3 regions of the Pseudomonas sp. GL_135 genome follow, and region 1 is predicted to be linked to each of the others. Evidence: predicted binding sites of a transcription regulator. Region 1 holds the regulator's gene; each other region holds the start of a gene.
The links. Region 1 encodes sigma-54, which starts transcription at its own class of promoters, with help from an activator protein. Its sites were predicted from a motif close to ANTGGCATNNANNTTGCTNT; they were not measured.

Region 1 (5,776 bases):
AGTGGAATCGGCAACGATGCGCCCGGTTTCATCGAGCAGCACCAGATCGCCCTTGTAGGGCGCCGCCGTAGCCCGGTCGAACAGCACCAACTGCCGTAACTCCGGCGAAATCGTCATGACATCGGGTCGTCGCCATGCAGCGATCAGGCCCTGAAGAGAGGTGTCGTACAGCTCGGCGTTACGCTGCACATCCGCATCGATCAACTGCACCACGTTGTTCGCCGAGCGCACGGCGGCTTCGTTGGCGGTGCCCAGCTCCCGAAACAACAACCAAGTGACGATGGCCAGGATGGCTCCCACCGCCAGGGCGCTGCCCAGCATCAGCATCTTCTCGGACCCTGATCTGATCCCTCGCGCTAATGGAGGCATGGCTGTCAGTGGCATCGATCATCTCTGACGGGGAAGGAAAGCGTCGTGCAGCGGTAAGGCTTATTCGCCTTCGTCGAACTTGTTGTTGATCAGTTCTACCAACCCGGCCAGGGCGGCATCGGCTTCGTCACCTTCGGTGGCCAGGTGGATCAGGGTGCCTTTCCCGGCAGCCAGCATCATGACGGCCATGATGCTTTTGCCATCGACCATGGTCTCCGGCGTGCGACCGACCCTGATCTGGCAAGGGTACTTGCCGGCGACACCCACGAATTTGGCGGCGGCCCGGGCGTGCAGACCCAGCTTGTTGGTGATGGTGATTTCTAGAGCGGGCATCGCGAGGGAGGTCCTTTCAGCTTAGGTCGCGGTGGCGGACCTGAACATTCTTGAGCGATTGCTGCAGCACCTGACCCAGACGTTCAGTCAGGTAGACAGAGCGGTGATGTCCGCCGGTGCAGCCAATGGCAATAGTGACGTAGGCGCGGTTGCTGGCGGCGAAGCGCGGCAACCACTTATTGAGGTACGAAAAGATGTCCTGGAACATTTCCTCGACGTCCGGTTGAGCGGCCAGGTAATCGGCCACCGGCTTGTCGAGGCCCGACTGCTCACGCAGTTCGGGCTTCCAGTACGGGTTCGGCAGGCAGCGCACGTCGAACACCAGATCGGCATCCACGGGCATGCCACGCTTGAAGCCAAAGGATTCGATGAGGAAGGCAGTGCCCGGCTCGGGTTTGTTCAGCAGGCGCAACTTGAGGATGTCGCGCAACTGATAGAGATTAAGGTGCGTGGTGTCGACCGTCAGGTCAGCCAGATCGATGATCGGACCCAGCAGGGTTTTCTCGTCACGGATCGCTTCGGCCAGCGAGCGCGTCGCCGTGCTCAGCGGATGACGGCGACGGGTCTCGGAAAAGCGCTTGAGAAGGGTAGGTTCATCGGCATCGAGGAACAGCACGTCGCACTGGATGTGCCGGGCGCGAACCTCGGCGAGCATGCGCGGGAATCGCGTCAGGTGACTGGGCAGGTTGCGTGCGTCGATCGAGACCGCCAGCAGGGGCTCAGCCAGTTCGCTGTTGATCAGCGCGCGTTCGGCCAGCTCCGGCAGCAGGCCGGCAGGCAGGTTGTCGACGCAGTAGAAACCGCTGTCTTCAAGGACATCGAGGGCTGTGCTCTTGCCGGAGCCGGAGCGGCCGCTGACGATGATCATGCGCATGGTCAGTGACCGTTCTGGACGTCGAGCACGACGTTGTAGAGCTCTTCAGCGGTTTTGGCACCGCGCAGCCGCTTACGCACATCCTCACGGTCGAGCATGCTGGCGATCTGGCGGAGCAATTCAAGGTGAGCATCGGTGGCCGCTTCCGGGACAAGCAGCACAAACAGCAGGTCAACCGGAGCGCCGTCGATGGCGTCGAAATCGATGGGCTTTTCCAGATGCAGTACGGCGCTGACAGGCGTTGAACAGCCCTTCAGCCGACAGTGGGGAATGGCGATGCCGTTACCGAATCCGGTGGAACCGAGCTTTTCACGGGCAATGAGGCTTTCAAACACCTCCTGCTCATCCAGATCAGGCACTTGCGTGCCGATCATTTTGGCGATGTTCTGGAGTACAGCTTTTTTGCTGCCGCCTGGCACGTTCACGAGTGAACGGCCAGGGGTCAGGATATTTTCAAGTCGGATCATGGGTGGGGAGTGTCAGCGAGCAGTCGCGCCTTGCAGCAGACTTTGCTGTTTTTCCTTATGTTTTTTGAGTTGGCGGTCAAGCTTGTCGGCAAGCAGGTCAATGGCTGCATACATGTCGTCGTGTTCGGCGTTGGCAACCACTTCAGCGCCAGGAACGTGCAGGGTGGCTTCGATTTTCTGCTTGAGCTTCTCGACCTCCATGGTGACCTGCACATTCGTGATCTTGTCAAAGTGGCGTTCCAATCGGGCGAGTTTCTCGCCGATGTAGGTACGCAGAGGTTCAGTCACTTCCAGCTGGTGTCCACTGATGTTGACTTGCATACAGCTTCTCCTTCGTTGCCAGTGCATTAAGAGGCAGGCGTAATGCCTGCCACTGGAACGCTTTGACGTGTGACCTTTACATCAGTCGCTTGCGTTCGCTGGACGGCGAGATCCCGAGGGATTCGCGGTACTTGGCGACTGTGCGACGGGCCACTTGAATGCCTTGTGCTTCCAGTAAACCAGCGATCTTGCTGTCACTCAACGGCTTTTTCTGATTTTCCGCGGCGACCAGTTTTTTGATGATCGCGCGAATCGCCGTGGACGAGCACTCGCCGCCTTCGGAGGTGCTGACGTGGCTGGAAAAGAAATATTTGAGTTCGTAAATCCCGCGCGGCGTGTGCATGAACTTCTGCGTGGTCACCCGGGAAATCGTCGATTCGTGCATGCCAACCGCTTCAGCAATGTCATGCAGAACCAGCGGCTTCATGGCCTCGTCCCCGTACTCCAGAAAGCCGCGCTGGTGTTCGACGATCTGCGTGGCCACCTTCATCAGCGTCTCGTTGCGGCTCTGCAGGCTCTTGATGAACCAGCGCGCCTCTTGCAGCTGATTGCGCATGAACGTGTTGTCGGCACTGGTATCGGCTCGACGCACAAAGCCTGCATATTGCGGATTGACCCGCAGGCGCGGCACGGATTCCTGGTTCAGCTCCACCAACCAGCGCTCGTTGTCCTTGCGCACGATGACGTCAGGTACGACGTATTCGGGTTCGCTGGATTCGATCTGCGAGCCGGGGCGCGGGTTGAGACTCTGGACCAGCTCGATGACCTGGCGCAGGTCGTCTTCCTTGAGCTTCATGCGGCGCATCAGTTGCGCGTAGTCGCGGCTGCCCAACAGATCGATGTACTCGCTGACCAGCTTCTGCGCTTCTGCCAGCCACTTGGTTTTGGCCGGCAACTGGCGAAGTTGCAGCAGCAGGCATTCGCTCAGGTTGCGAGCGCCGATGCCCGCAGGCTCGAACTGCTGGATGCGGTGCAGAACGGCTTCGATTTCGTCCAGCTCGATATCGAGCTCGGGATCGAACGCGTCGAGCAATTCGTCGAGTGTTTCGTCGAGGTAGCCCTGGTTGTTGATGCAATCGATCAGGGTCACGGCGATCAGGCGATCGGTGTCCGACATCGGCGCCAGATTGAGCTGCCAGAGCAGGTGGCTTTGCAGGCTCTCGCCAACGGAGGTGCGGGTGGTGAAATCCCACTCGTCATCATCATTGCTGGGCAGGCTGCTGGCGCTGGTCTGATAGACGTCTTCCCACGCCGTGTCGACCGGCAGTTCGTTGGGGATGCGCTCGTTCCAGTCACCCTCATCCAGATTGTCGACGGTAGGCGCAGACTCCTGATAAGTGGGTTCCTGAACGTCAGCGTTGGGCTTTTGCTCTACGTTATCGGCCAAGGGGTCGGCGTTGTCGAAATCGTCGCCTTCCTCCTGCCGTTCCAGCATCGGGTTCGACTCCAGCGCCTCCTGAATCTCCTGTTGGAGATCCAGCGTCGACAACTGAAGCAAGCGGATTGCCTGTTGCAGCTGAGGTGTCATCGTCAGCTGCTGGCCCATTCTCAAGACTAGCGAAGGTTTCATGGCAGGGCTTAACACCTTATTCGCCGGCGCACTGCGCGCCATTTACTACCAGGGCGCCGATGGCGCCAACTTAAGCAAATTATATGCCTGAAGCTGGAGGGTTTGCCTAGAGTGTGATGACAATTAAAAAACGAGGTCGGCGATGGCATCCGTTACGGGAGGGCGCACGACCTCATGTCATCACTGCGGTTACAGGCGGAACTCGTGACCCAGATACACTTCCTTGACCAACTGGTTGGCCAGGATGGACTCGGCGTCGCCTTCGGCAATCAGCTGGCCATCGTTGACGATGTAGGCGGTTTCGCAGATATCCAGCGTTTCACGCACGTTGTGGTCAGTGATCAGCACGCCGATCCCTTTGGCCTTGAGGTGGTGAATGATCTGCTTGATGTCGCCTACCGAAATAGGGTCAACACCGGCAAACGGTTCGTCGAGCAGAATGAATTTCGGCGAAGTGGCGAGGGCGCGTGCAATTTCCACACGGCGACGTTCCCCGCCCGACAGGCTCATACCCAGGTTGTCGCGGATGTGGGTAATGTGAAATTCCTGCAGCAGGCTTTCCAGCTCTTTGCGGCGGGCCGCGCGATCAAGCTCCTTGCGAGTCTCAAGGATCGCCATGATGTTGTCCGAGACGGAAAGCTTGCGAAAGATCGACGCTTCCTGTGGCAGGTAGCCAATACCGGCCCGGGCGCGGCCATGCATCGGCTGGTGGCTGACATCCTGGTCGTCGATCAGCACGCGACCCTGATCCGCCTGAACCAGGCCGACGATCATGTAGAAGCAGGTGGTCTTGCCGGCGCCGTTGGGGCCGAGCAGGCCAACGATCTGGCCGCTCTCGATGGACAGGCTGACGTCACGTACCACCTGGCGGCTTTTATAGGCCTTGGCCAGGTGTTGGGCTTTCAGCGTTGCCATTACTGGGCCTTCTGCTGGTCGGTTTTCTTTTTCGGCTGGATGACCATGTCGATGCGAGGGCGTGGTGCGGTGACCTTGGTGCCGTTGGCGCGGCCGGCGTTCACGACCTGCTTGACGGTGTCATAGACAATTTTCTCGCCTTCGGACGTGTTGCCATCGTTGACCACTTTGGCTTTGTCGATCAGCACGATGCGGTTCTGCGCCGCGAAGTATTGAATAGTGACACCCCAGGCCTGAACGATCGGCTTGTCCACCGATGGCTTCTGCTCGTAGTAGGCCAGGTTGCCCACGGACGTGAACACGTCCACGTCGCCTTGCGGCGTGCGGGTGATGGTCACAGTGTTGCCGGTGATCTTCATCGTGCCCTGGGTGATGATGACATTGCCTTTGTACGTGGCGATGCCTTGCTTGTCGTCCAGCTGCGCGTCATCCGACTGGATGTGGATGGGTTGATCGCGATCCGTCGGCAGAGACCAGGCGCTCGCGCTTCCCAGTGCTGCGCCCAGGCCGAGCAAAAAAGGAAGGGTTTTAACGAGCCTCATACTGTCCTCTTACGTTGGATAGCAGGTTCATCCTGCTTTCTTTCAGATACGCTTTCATACCCGTGCCGGTCGTTACACCGCCAAGGCCGTCGATTCTAACGGGTTGGGCAGTCTCCGCATATTGCTTCTGCGGGAATACAGTCATGCGGCTGCTTGTGATGATAGTGGTGCGGTTCTTTTCGTCGGTGCGGTTGATGCGCACCGAGTCGATCAGCTCGACGTGATCACCGCCCGGCGACACTTCGGCGCGAACGCTCTGTACGTGCCACGGGAAGGTCGAACCTCGATACATCTGCAGCACCGGCGTGGTCATCAGGGTGACGTCGGTGGCTTTGAGGTGCTCGACCTTGTCGGCGGTCATGTCGTACTGCATGGTCCCGTCGGG
Region 2 (5,776 bases), 790 kb from region 1:
CTGAATGATGGTCTGCATGATGGTGCTTTGCGTCGAAATGGTCTTGGCGTTCGCCTGGTAGTTGCTTTGCGCCTTGATCAGGTTGACCAGCTCACCGGTCAGGTCGACGTTGGATTCTTCCAGCGCCTGCCCGGTCAAGTAACCCAGCGTGCCCGACTGCGGCGCGCCCGTGACCGGAATGCCCGACGCGGACGACTCGCGCCAGTTGGTGCCGCCTGCCGGTGCCAGACCCTGCACGTTGGCGAAGTTGGTCAACGACACTTGGCCGATCACCTTCGACTGACCATTGGTGTAGGTCGCGAACATGTTGCCGGTGGCGTCGATGTTCATGGCCGTGATCTGGCCGGTGGCGTAACCGTCCTGAGTCTTGCTGATTGCACCGGACACTGCGTTGGTCTGGGTGGTGGCCAGCATGTTGAGCTTGATCCCGCCCGCATTCGCGGCCGCGCCATTGCTCGACCAGGTGGTGGTGCTGCCGACAGTGGTCTTGGCAGCCGGCACCCAGTTGTTGATAGAGAAGATCCCGTCCGTGCCCACGCTCACGTTGGGCGAGTTGGTGGTATCCGGGCCGCCGGCGCCGCTGGTGATCAAGCCACCCGACGAATCGAAGGTCACGGCTGTGGCGTCAGCTTTGGTAGACGTTGGATCGTTGATGCTGCGGCCGTCGACCAGGCTGTACATGGTCCAGGTATTGGTGCCCGTCTTCGAAAAATACTGGTCCAGGGTGTGCTGGTTGCCCTGACTGTCATACAGCGGCGTGCTGTAGGTCGTGGTGTAGCTGTTGGTGTCCGATGGCGAGAAGGTCGGAACCGTCGGCGAGGTGGACGAGGAATTCAGGTTGGAGGCGACTGTGATGACACCGGTACTTTTCGGCGCCAGGTTCGAGGAGTCGACACGCAGGTTGCTCAGCACGCCGGTGGCAACATTGCCCTGGCCGTCAACGCTGTAGCCCTGCAGGTTGTTGCCGGCTTCGTTGATGACGTAGCCTTCGGTGTCGGTGTGAAAAGCGCCCGCACGGGTGTACAGCTTCTCGCCGTTGTTGCTCAGCATGAAGAAGCCGTTGCCGTTGATCGCCAGGTCCAGACTGCGGCCGGTACCGGTGTTCAGGGTGCCCTGAGTGAACTGCTGCGACACAGCGGCGGTGGAGACGCCGCTGCCGGTGTTGGTGCCACCGGAGGTGCCGCGAATCGATTGGGCGTACTGGTCAGCAAACTCCGCACGGGAAGATTTGAAGCCGGTGGTCGCGACGTTGGCAATGTTGTTGCCGGTGACGTCCAGACTTTTGTTTGCTGCGTAGAGCCCACTAAGACCAACATTGAAAGACATGATTAACTCCTGCGCCGTCTAGTCGGCTCTAAATTCCGATTTGCTTGATATTTGCCAGTGCCACCTGGGTGCCGCCGGCGAGGTTCAACGTCATGTCAGAGCCCGTTGTGCCCATGGTCACGCTGTTCACTGTCGCTGGCAGGTAGGTGCTCAGCTGAGTGCCTTTACCGTCCAGCTTGCCGTTGGCGACGAAGCTGTAGTTGCCCGCCTCCACCGCCGCGCCGCTGTCGTCCTTGCCATCCCAGCTGAAGGCTGTGGTACCCGCCTTCTGTGTGCCCAGGTCGATGGTGCGCACGACGTTCGTGCCGGTGCTGTCGTAAATCTTCACCGTCGTGTCGGAGCTGGACGATGGCAGCACCACGGAACCGGTCATGGCCTTGCTGGTGTCGACGTAGGTCGACCCTGCGTCCACGGTCACCGAACGGCCGACCAGCGACGAGGCCTGCAACGCCTGGGACGACTGGTACATGGTGCTGATCGAGTCGACCGAGGTGCTCAGGTTCTGCATCGTTTCCAGGCTGCTGAACTGGGCCAACTGCGCCACGAACTCGCTGTTGTCCTGAGGATCGAGCGGGTTCTGGTTCTGCATCTGCGTGACCAGCAACTGCAGGAATGAATCCTTGCCCAGCGAGCTGGACCCGGTGAGGCTGCTCGTGCTGGATTTGGTGCTGCTGCCTGTGGTCCCGGGGGTCGTGCTTTGCAGCCCTTTGAGGAACGACGAGGTAGCGTCTGTGTTTGAGACCGTCATGGATTTCGCCCTTTATCACTGACCCAGGGTCAGAACCTTCTGCATCATGGTTTTCGCGGTGTTCATGATTTCCGCGTTGGTCTGGAACGAACGGCTGGCCGAGATCATGTCGGCCATCTCGTTGACGACGTTGACGTTCGGGTAATACACGTAGCCGTTCTTGTCGGCTGACGGGTGATTTGGCTCGTAACGTGCTTCGAGGTTTGAGGCGTCTTCGACGATGCCGGACACCTGTACGCCGACGCCGGCCTGACCCTGGTCTTCGAACAGCGAGGCGCTGCCACCGGATTCCTGACCCTGGAAGACCGTGGCGAACACCGGATGGCGGGCGCGGTAGGTCTTGTCCATGCTGGAGGACACGGTTTCGGCGTTGGCGATGTTGCTGGCCACGGTGTTGAGGCGGGTGTTCTGGGCACTCATGCCGCTACCGGCAATATTGAAAACACTGGACAGGGACATGGATTACTCTCCGCGCAGGGCTGCAACCAGCCCTTTGAATTTGCTGTTGAGCAAGGTGAAGCTGGCCTGAAAACCGATGGCGTTTTCGGCGTAGTTGGCGTTTTCGACCTGGGAGTCGACGGTGTTCTGGTCCAGCGACGGCTGCGACGGGGTCCGGTAGAGCAGGCTGGCTTCGCCATCGCTCATGCCTTCGGCTTCGATGTGACGGTTGTTGGTCATGTCGAGGGCGAAGTGGCCGTTTTTGCTTTTGTCGCTTTCGGCGGCCAGGACTTTGGAGAAGTCGAGGTCACGCGCCTTGTAGTTGGGGGTGTCGGCGTTGGTGATGTTGTTGGCCAGCACTTCAGCACGCTGGGCGCGGAAGTTGAGCGCTTTTTCGTGGATGCCGAGGGCGTTTTCAAAACTGATGCTCATGTCGGGACCTTTGAGGGCTGACCAGATGTACGTGCAGGAGATATAGCAAGGTGCGTGCCACTTGCTGAAAGTGCCGTTTTTCGCGGGCTGCAGGGATGTTGGTGCGGGGTGATGACAGAAAAGCGGCAAGGGATTTCCGCTCCTGGGGAGGAAAGCGGCAAGCACGGTGCCGTTTTTTTGCCGTATTGCGCTATCGCTCGTGAGATCAAGATCAAGATCACAAGCGTCTGCCTGGGGGCAGACTGTTTCGCCTTCGGCGAGTTACTTGGAAAAGCACCCCAAGTAACCAAGGGTGCTTGCTCCTGGTTGGGCCCTTCGTTCCTCAGGGTTCCCTCACTCCGACGACGCTCCGTGGGCCCGCGCCGAACGGACATCCATGTCCTGACGGCGCTCTCGCCGCATCCATGCGGCTCGGCCCACTCCGCGTCGTCTGCGTTCGGCCTGCACCCAAGTCGCGATTGTCGTCGTCTGGGCTAGCCGTGCATGAAGATCAAGATCAACAGCTTCCCGGCTGAAGCCGGTCCTACTGGACACCGCGTGCTTTTAGTGGGACCGGCTTTAGCCGGGAAGATGTCAGTGCGCAAGCCACGGAATTTATGGTGACCAAACGGGCCCCTTCCCGGCTAAAGCCGGTCCTACTGACCGTGCGCGAATACCTGTAGGACTGGCTTTAGCCGGGAAGCCTTTGATCTGTTTTTGATCTTCCTACGCAGGAAGTTCAGGCGACACAAAACGCGACTTGGGTGCAGGCTGAACGCAGGTCTCGCGCAGTGGGCCGAGCCGCATGGATGCGGCGAGAGCGCCGTCAGGGCATGGATGCCCGTTCGGCGCGGGCCCACGGAGCGAGACCGGAGTGAGGGTACTCCGACGAAGGAGGAGCCCAACCAGGAGCAAGCACCCTTGGTTACTTGGGGTGCTTTTCCAAGTAACTCGCCGAAGGCGAAATGTCTGCCGTTAGGCAGACCCCTCTAAGCGCCGCTCCGGCTAAGAGGCGGCCAACAATCTCAGCGCCAACACAAAACAAAAAACCCGCCTAAGCGGGTTCTAATAAAGCGAAAACGCAGCCAATCACTTGGCCTGATAAATAATCCCGGGACTGCATTGCACCATCTGGTAATGATCGGGCAACCCGTTCAACGCCTCCGACGCCCCAAGGAACAGATACCCCCCAGGCTTCAACGTCGAATGGATACGCAACAAAATATCCTTCTTCACCTCCGCCGAAAAATAGATCAGCACGTTGCGACAAAACACCATATCGAACTTGCCCAACGCCGCATAACTGTCCAACAGATTGAACGAACGAAACTCCACACGGCTCTTGATCGGCGCCTTCACCGTCCAGCGCCCTGGCGTCTTCTGATCAAAGAAACGCTGCAGACGATCCGGCGACAAACCCCGGCCGATGGCCAGACTGTCGTACTCGCCCGTCTTGCAATTGTTCAACATCAAACCCGACAAATCCGTCGCCACAATCTGCGCGCCCGACTTCAACTGCCCCGGGTTGTTGCGCTCGAACTCATCGATCGACATCGACAGCGAATACGGTTCCTGCCCCGACGAGCACGCCGCCGACCAGATCCGCAAACGCTGGTTGGGGCTGGCCTTGATCGCCTCCGGCAACACCTTGTTCTTCAGCACCTCGAAGGGGTACGTATCGCGAAACCACAACGTCTCGTTGGTGGTCATCGCATCCACCACCTGCTCGCGCAACCCGCTGCGCGGCTGCGTCTGGATACGCTGGATCAGCTCACCCAACGACTTGATGGACTGCTGCTCCATCAACTTGTTAAGGCGGCTGGAGACCAGATACTGTTTATTTTCACCCAGCAAAATGCCACAGGCTTTTTCCAGGAATACCCGGAACTGATCAAAATCCAAATTACCTGTCGACATGCCGCCTCTCAAATCATGTGAACAGCAAGGAGGAACACCCCTCCTCAGCTGATATCTGCCGCCTTGATACGATCTACCACTCTCGCCGCCAGATCGTCCGGCCGGAACTTGGCCAGGAAGTCATCAGCGCCGACCTTCTTGACCATCGCCTGGTTGAACACGCCCGACAGCGAGGTGTGCAACACGATGTGCAACTTCTGCATGCGCGGGTCGCTGCGAATCTCCGCAGTGAGGGTATAGCCATCCATCTCCGGCATTTCAATGTCGGAGATCATCATCAAGAATTCTTCTTCCGGTTTCTTGCCTTCGTCTACCAGTTTGCGCAGGAACTCGAGCGCCTGACGACCGTCATTCAACGCCGTGACTTCTACGCCGACAGTCTGCAGGCAGCGCGTCACCTGTTTGCGCGCCACGGAGGAGTCATCGACCGTCAACACGCGCAACGAGAGCGCCTTGTGCTGAACCTCCGCAGTGACCACGCCGACCGAGATGTTTTCGGAGACTGGCGCTACCTCGGCAAGGATCTTCTCGACGTCGATGATTTCCACCAACTGATTGTCCAGACGCGTCACCGCCGTGAGGTAGTGGTCGCGACCGGTTCCCTTGGGAGGCGGGTGAATGTCTTCCCAGTTCATGTTGACGATGCGTTCCACCGCATGCACCAGAAAACCCTGAATCTTGGTGTTGTACTCCGTGATGATCACGAACGAATTGGCGATGTCGCTCAACGGCTTGCCGCCGGTCGCCAATGCCAGATCAAGGATCGGGATGGTCCCGCCACGAATATTTGCCACGCCGCGCACAATCGGACTGGATTTGGGCATGTGGGTAAGTTTCGGGCATTGAAGCACCTCTTTTACCTTGAACACGTTGATCCCATACAACTGCTTGCCGTCCAACCGGAACAGCAAAAGTTCAAGGCGGTTCTGCCCTACC
Region 3 (5,776 bases), 2.7 Mb from region 1:
GCGTGCATCTGTTCGCAACCACCGCCACGGCGCATGCCGCGCACCGGGCAGGCGTCCAGATAATCCAGGCCGACGGCGAGCTTCAAATGCCGCTCCGGGATCGCCAACTGATTGGTCACGTCGAAGCTGTACCAGGCGTCGTCAATCCACGCTTCCGCCCACGCATGGCTGGACAGATGCTCGCTGCTGTCGCTGCAGAGATAACCCGATACATAGCGCGCCGGCACCCCCAGACTGCGGGCGCAGGCCAGGAACGCATGGGTGTGGTCCTGACACACGCCGACGCGATTGGCGAACGCTTGCGCGGCGCTGGTATCGACGGCGGTCGAGCCCGGCGTATAGGTGATGTGCTCGTTGAGCGCGTGCATCATGTCGATCAGCGCGGTGCGGTCGGTGCGCTTGTGGGTCTGCGCGATGGCAAAGGCGCGAATCGCTTCGTCGGCCTCGGTCAGGCGGGTAAAGCGCAGGAACGGCAGTGCAGACTGGCTTTCATGTTCCGCCTCGCGCTTCTCGTCGATCTCGACCTGGCCACGCGCGCCAATGACGATGGCTTCGTGGGGTTCGTCCAGCGTCAGAACGTGGAGAATATTGCCAAAGGGATCGATCTGAGCACGCACCGGGCGCGGCAATGCCAATTGCCAGCTCAGCACCTGCTGGCGCTCGCTGTCATGGGGAGTCAGACGCAAATACTGGATGCTGGCGCGGACCTGATCGTCGTAGTGATAGGTGGTCTCGTGGCTAATTGAGAGTCTCATGCAGCCTCCAGGTAAGAAGTGTGAATGACGCTACCCAGTTGGGCCAGAAGTGGGATGAATTCGTTCAACCACTCATGCAGGCCTTCATCGAGGATCTCGTCGATGCCGGTGTAGCGCAGGCGAGCGTCCAGCTCGGCGGCCAGACGCTGGGCGGGACGGCCATTGGCCCCTGGCAGACTGGCGAGAATGATGTCCAGCTCCTCCAGACACGCACGCAATGAGCGCGGAATATCCGCACGCAACAGCAGCAATTCAGCGACCTGACGGGCACCCGGTGCATCGCGGTAGACTTCCGTGTAGGCCTCGAACGAGGACAACGCGCGCAACAGCGCACTCCATTGGTAATAGCCGGCGGCGGAACTGTCTGCCGCCGCGTTGGCGGACGGGCCGCGCAATTCGAGCATTTCATAGCGCGCATCGAGCATGCGCAGGGTGTTGTCGGCGCGCTCGATGAACGTCCCCAGACGAATGAAACGGAAGGCGTCGTTGCGCATGATGGTGCCGTAGGTGGCGCCGCGGAACAGGTGCGAACGCTCCTTGACCCATTCACAGAAACGGCTCATCCCGTAGCGACTCAGCCCCTGTTCGGCGATGCCGCGAATTTCCAGATACGTGGCGTTGATGTTTTCCCACATGTCCGCCGTAATACGCCCACGCACCGCATGGGCACTGGCCCGCGCCGCGCCCAGACAGCTGAAGATGCTGGCCGGGTTTTCGGCGTCCAGCGCGAAAAAGTGCAGCAAGCGCTCGGCGTGCAGGTCGCCGTGGCGCTCCAGGTAATCGTCCAGGGTTCCGGTGATCAGCAGTGGCATGGCGATTTCATTGAGGCCATCCCCGCGTCCGTCCTGTGGCATCAGCGACAGCGAGTAACTGACGTCGAGCATCCGCGCGAGGTTTTCGGCGCGCTCCAGGTACCGCGACATCCAATATAAATCCGAGGCAGTTCTACTTAGCATTGGCAGGCATCCTTAATCCTCGACCACCCAGGTGTCCTTGGTTCCGCCACCCTGCGACGAATTCACCACCAGCGAGCCTTCGCGCAGAGCAACGCGCGTGAGACCGCCGGGCACTACACGGGTTTCGCGGCCAGCCAGGACGAACGGGCGAAGGTCGATGTGGCGTGGGGCGATGCCGTTCTCGACGAATGTCGGACAGGTCGACAGGCACAAGGTCGGCTGGGCGATGTACGCGTGGGGCTTGGCCTTGAGCCGCGCCCGGAACGACTCGATTTCGGCGGCAGTGGCGGCGGGACCGACGAGCATGCCGTAACCGCCGGAGCCCTGGGTTTCCTTGACCACCAGATCGCCCAGGTTGGCGAGCACGTGGGACAGCTCTTCGGGCTTGCGGCACTGCCAGGTCGGGACGTTCTTGAGGATCGGCTCTTCGTCGAGGTAGAAACGGATCATGTCGGTCACGAAGGGGTAGACCGACTTGTCGTCCGCCACACCGGTGCCGATGGCATTGGCCAGTACAACATTGCCGGAGCGGTAGGCGGCCAGCAGGCCCGGCACGCCGAGCATCGAATCCGGATTGAACGCCAGCGGATCAAGGAATGCGTCGTCAAGCCTGCGGTAAATCACGTCGACTGCCTTCGGCCCGTCCGTGGTGCGCATGAAGACGCGGTCGTCGCGCACGAACAGATCGGCGCCTTCGACCAGTTCGACGCCCATTTCCCGGGCCAGAAACGCATGCTCGAAAAACGCGCTGTTGAAGCGCCCGGGCGTCAGCACGACGACGCTGGGGTTATCCAGCGGACTCGAGCTTTTCAGGGTGTCCAGCAGCAGATTCGGGTAGTGATCGATGGGCGCGATGCGTTGCGCGGCGAACAGCTCGGGGAACAGCCGCATCATCATCTTGCGGTCTTCGAGCATGTAGCTCACGCCGCTGGGGGTGCGCAGGTTGTCTTCGAGCACGTAATACGTGCCATCGCCGTCACGCACCAGATCGACGCCGGAGATATGCGAATACAGGTCTCGATGAAGATTCAGGCCCTGCATCGCCAACTGGTATTGCTCATTGGCGAGGACCTGTTCGGCGGGAATGATCCCGGCCTTGATGATGCGCTGATCATGATAGAGGTCGGCGAGAAACATGTTCAGCGCCTTGACCCGCTGAATGCAACCGCGCTCAACCACCCGCCATTCGCTGGCCGGGATGCTGCGCGGAATCGTATCGAAGGGGATGAGCCGCTCGGTGCCCTGCTCGTCGCCGTACAGCGTGAATGTGATCCCGGCGCGATGAAACAACAAATCGGCCTCACGCCGACGCTGAGCGAGCAACTCAGGCGGCGCTTCGCCCAGCCAGCGGGCGAATTCCCGATAATGCGGACGGACTATGCCGCCCGCATCGTACATCTCGTCATAAAAGGTGCGGATCATGCCGTACTCCTTGTCACCATGGACACCAGAGCCTTCGCAAGGCCCGTGCCATCGGCATAAACGCTTGAAAATCAAAGGGTTGATTTAAACAGCCGGAGCGCTCGCACCATTCCTGTGCGCGATGCGCCCTGACCTGTTACCCGACGCTCCATGGCGAAGCGTCCCGCGCTTGGAAAAACTATCGCGCGCATAGCCAGAGTTCATTTCCGCGCGGTACGTGAGCTGAGCATAATCGCCCCATACCGCAGACCAACCCGCCGGATCACACAAGGCGATTGGCTACAAAACCTTATTCGCAGCATCGCTGCAGACAACCGATATTCCCTTTCCGCCGCTCTCAAGAGAGCGGCTTTTTTTTGCCTGTGATTCAGCTCGGTGCATCTCCCGCCCCACTTTTGCCGTGGAGCCGGGAGACAGCGTTTGAAGATCCGCGCAATGGCTTCAGCGCCTCAATGTCAATGAAGGCGCTGGAGTATCTGTTTGACGCCCCAGCCTTCGACTTCCCCGTCCAGACCGACAATCGCGGTCTGGAAATCCTGCTCGAAATCGCCTATCCCGTCGTAGGTGGCGTACATCACTTTGCTCAGTTCCAGGTGCCAGGCACCGTCTTCCAGTGCATTGAGCTGGACATTGACTGACTCGCCCCGAAATTTTTCCGCAGCCTGACGCGCCCGGTCCTCATCCGGAAAGGTGGCATAGAACTCAATGGGGTGAATGCGTGCGAAGTCGAAACCGCCTTCTTTCATGCAGCGCAGAACATGGCTGCTGACGTCTTCTTGATAGGCTGTGCTCATGAAACGTCCTCCTATGCAACGATAGATAGAGTTTCAACTATCCCGAAACACCCCTCGATGGCGAGGCGTGTAGCGGCAGGTCATCTGCCGCCCGGGACTCAAGCATGTCGCTGGCAAGGCCGGTGCGCTTTACAAAACGGGCATACGTACGCGAGTGGACTCGGGTAGATGCATCACCGACCTCGCTGGCAGAGTACGCCCATTGATAGCGCGTTGCCAATTGGCAGGATGCCGTGGAATGCAGGCTTCTTACGAAGCCTCGACGATGGAGATGATCTGTACCGCGTTCTGCTCTTTGAGTGTCTTCACGGTGGGCTCGGCAGTGCGACCGTCAAGGTCGTTCAGATCAAGATCACTGGCGACCGGGAACAGGATCGGACGGAGTTGCTGCGCAGCCTCTTCTTCACTGGGACGGTGATCGGATTCAAGATCGAGGGTTTGCTGCACACCGTCTTTGTCCAGAAACGAAATAGTCCACACTTTCATCAATCTCTCCTCAGTAAGGGCCTGACAGCGGCCTAGTGATCTTGACCCTTGCAGCGCAACGACGTTCAACCCGAATCGTCAGCGCACAGCTGACGTTCGCAGCCTGAAGCCATGAATCCGCAGGCAAAAAAAAACGCCCCGGTCTCGGGGCGTTTTTCATGTGGCTGCCGTTATTGTGGCTTGGCGTCTTTGACCCCTGCCGTGTTGTCCAGCAGGCTTCTGGTCGCGGTCTGCAGGAAGCTGTCGAGCTTCTTGCGCAACTCGGTGACGTCGGGCGCATTCGGCATCAGCTCGGCGTGGGGCTTGGTGCCCAACTCGTAGCTGTACACCTTCGGCTCCATTTCCTTGGGTTCGATCAGGATCCGGTTGCCGGTGACCAGCGCCACGGTCTGCTCGCTGCCCGATGGCTTGATCACACCGAAGCCCTCGTCTCCTGCGGGCAGATTGAGCAGGTCGCGGCCCCAGCACTGGTGCACGGTGTCGCCACCCAGGCGACCCATGATGGTCGGCACGATGTCGATCTGCGTGCCGACAATGCTGCTGCGCTTGCCGAACTTGTCTTGCAGGCCCGGGGCGATCATCAGCATAGGGACGTTGAAGCGGCCCAGGTCCATTTCGGTGATCTGCTCGTTGTTGCCGAAGCCGTGGTCACCGACGACCACAAACAGCGTGTCTTTGTAGTACGGCTCTTTCTTGGCCTTCTCGAAGAACTGACCCAGCGCCCAATCCGAATAACGCATGGCAGTGAGGTGTTCATCCAGGGTGCCATGCCCGGTCACGCGCTCGACCGGCAGATTGGCCGGCAGTGCGTACGGCGTGTGGTTGGACAGGGTCTGCAACAGGGCATAGAACGGCTTGCCTTTGGCTTCGCGGGCTTTCAGTTCTTCGGCGCCACGGTCGAACATGTCCTGGTCGGACACGCCCCAGGTCGGGTCCGAGAACACCGGATTCACGAAGTCATTGCGGCCAATGAAGTTGGTCATGCCCTGGTTGCTGAAGAAGCCGGACTGGTTGTCCCAGGCGAAGTCACCGTTGTAGACGTAAACGTCGTCGTACTTGCGCGCGCTGAGCAGCTGCGGCAGACCGGACAGCTTGTGACTGCCTTCCGGCGTCTGCATCAGGTACTCGAAGCCCGGCAGGTTCGGGAAGCACGCCATGGTCGCGAACATGCCCTGATGGGTGTGCGTACCGTTGGAGAAGAAACGATCGAACAGCAGACCTTCCTGGGACAGTTTGTCGAAGTAAGGCGTGATGTTTGATTCATCACCCAGCGCGCCCACGGAATGACCGGCGAAGCTCTCCATCAGGATCACGACGACGTTCTTGATCGGCAGCGTGTTGGCCGCCGGCGGAGTGAAATCGC

Region 2: flgB (flagellar basal body rod protein FlgB) is a predicted target of sigma-54. The motif match lies at 2,987-3,006, and genes of this name have one in related genera.
Region 3: AC3ISG_RS16150 (circularly permuted type 2 ATP-grasp protein) is a predicted target of sigma-54. The motif match lies at 3,167-3,186, and genes of this name have one in related genera.

Annotation. Positions count from the first base shown of each region.
Region 1 covers NZ_CM174408.1:961,396-967,171, forward strand. Annotated here, with positions in the region: gene AC3ISG_RS04345 (sensor domain-containing diguanylate cyclase) at 1-384, opposite strand, end outside; gene AC3ISG_RS04350 (HPr family phosphocarrier protein) at 430-702, opposite strand; gene rapZ (RNase adapter RapZ) at 719-1,576, opposite strand; gene ptsN (PTS IIA-like nitrogen regulatory protein PtsN) at 1,579-2,043, opposite strand; gene hpf (ribosome hibernation-promoting factor, HPF/YfiA family) at 2,056-2,364, opposite strand; gene AC3ISG_RS04370 (RNA polymerase factor sigma-54) at 2,441-3,934, opposite strand; gene lptB (LPS export ABC transporter ATP-binding protein) at 4,124-4,849, opposite strand; gene lptA (lipopolysaccharide transport periplasmic protein LptA) at 4,849-5,391, opposite strand; gene lptC (LPS export ABC transporter periplasmic protein LptC) at 5,378-5,776, opposite strand, start outside.
Region 2 covers NZ_CM174408.1:1,755,978-1,761,753, reverse strand. Annotated here, with positions in the region: gene flgE (flagellar hook protein FlgE) at 1-1,326, opposite strand, end outside; gene AC3ISG_RS08030 (flagellar hook assembly protein FlgD) at 1,355-2,074, opposite strand; gene flgC (flagellar basal body rod protein FlgC) at 2,090-2,533, opposite strand; gene flgB (flagellar basal body rod protein FlgB) at 2,537-2,944, opposite strand; gene cheR (protein-glutamate O-methyltransferase CheR) at 4,013-4,840, opposite strand; gene AC3ISG_RS08010 (chemotaxis protein CheV) at 4,885-5,776, opposite strand, start outside.
Region 3 covers NZ_CM174408.1:3,628,191-3,633,966, forward strand. Annotated here, with positions in the region: gene AC3ISG_RS16140 (transglutaminase-like domain-containing protein) at 1-755, opposite strand, end outside; gene AC3ISG_RS16145 (alpha-E domain-containing protein) at 752-1,711, opposite strand; gene AC3ISG_RS16150 (circularly permuted type 2 ATP-grasp protein) at 1,724-3,133, opposite strand; gene AC3ISG_RS16155 (ribonuclease E inhibitor RraB) at 3,589-3,927, opposite strand; gene AC3ISG_RS16160 (hypothetical protein) at 4,177-4,413, opposite strand; gene AC3ISG_RS16165 (LTA synthase family protein) at 4,584-5,776, opposite strand, start outside.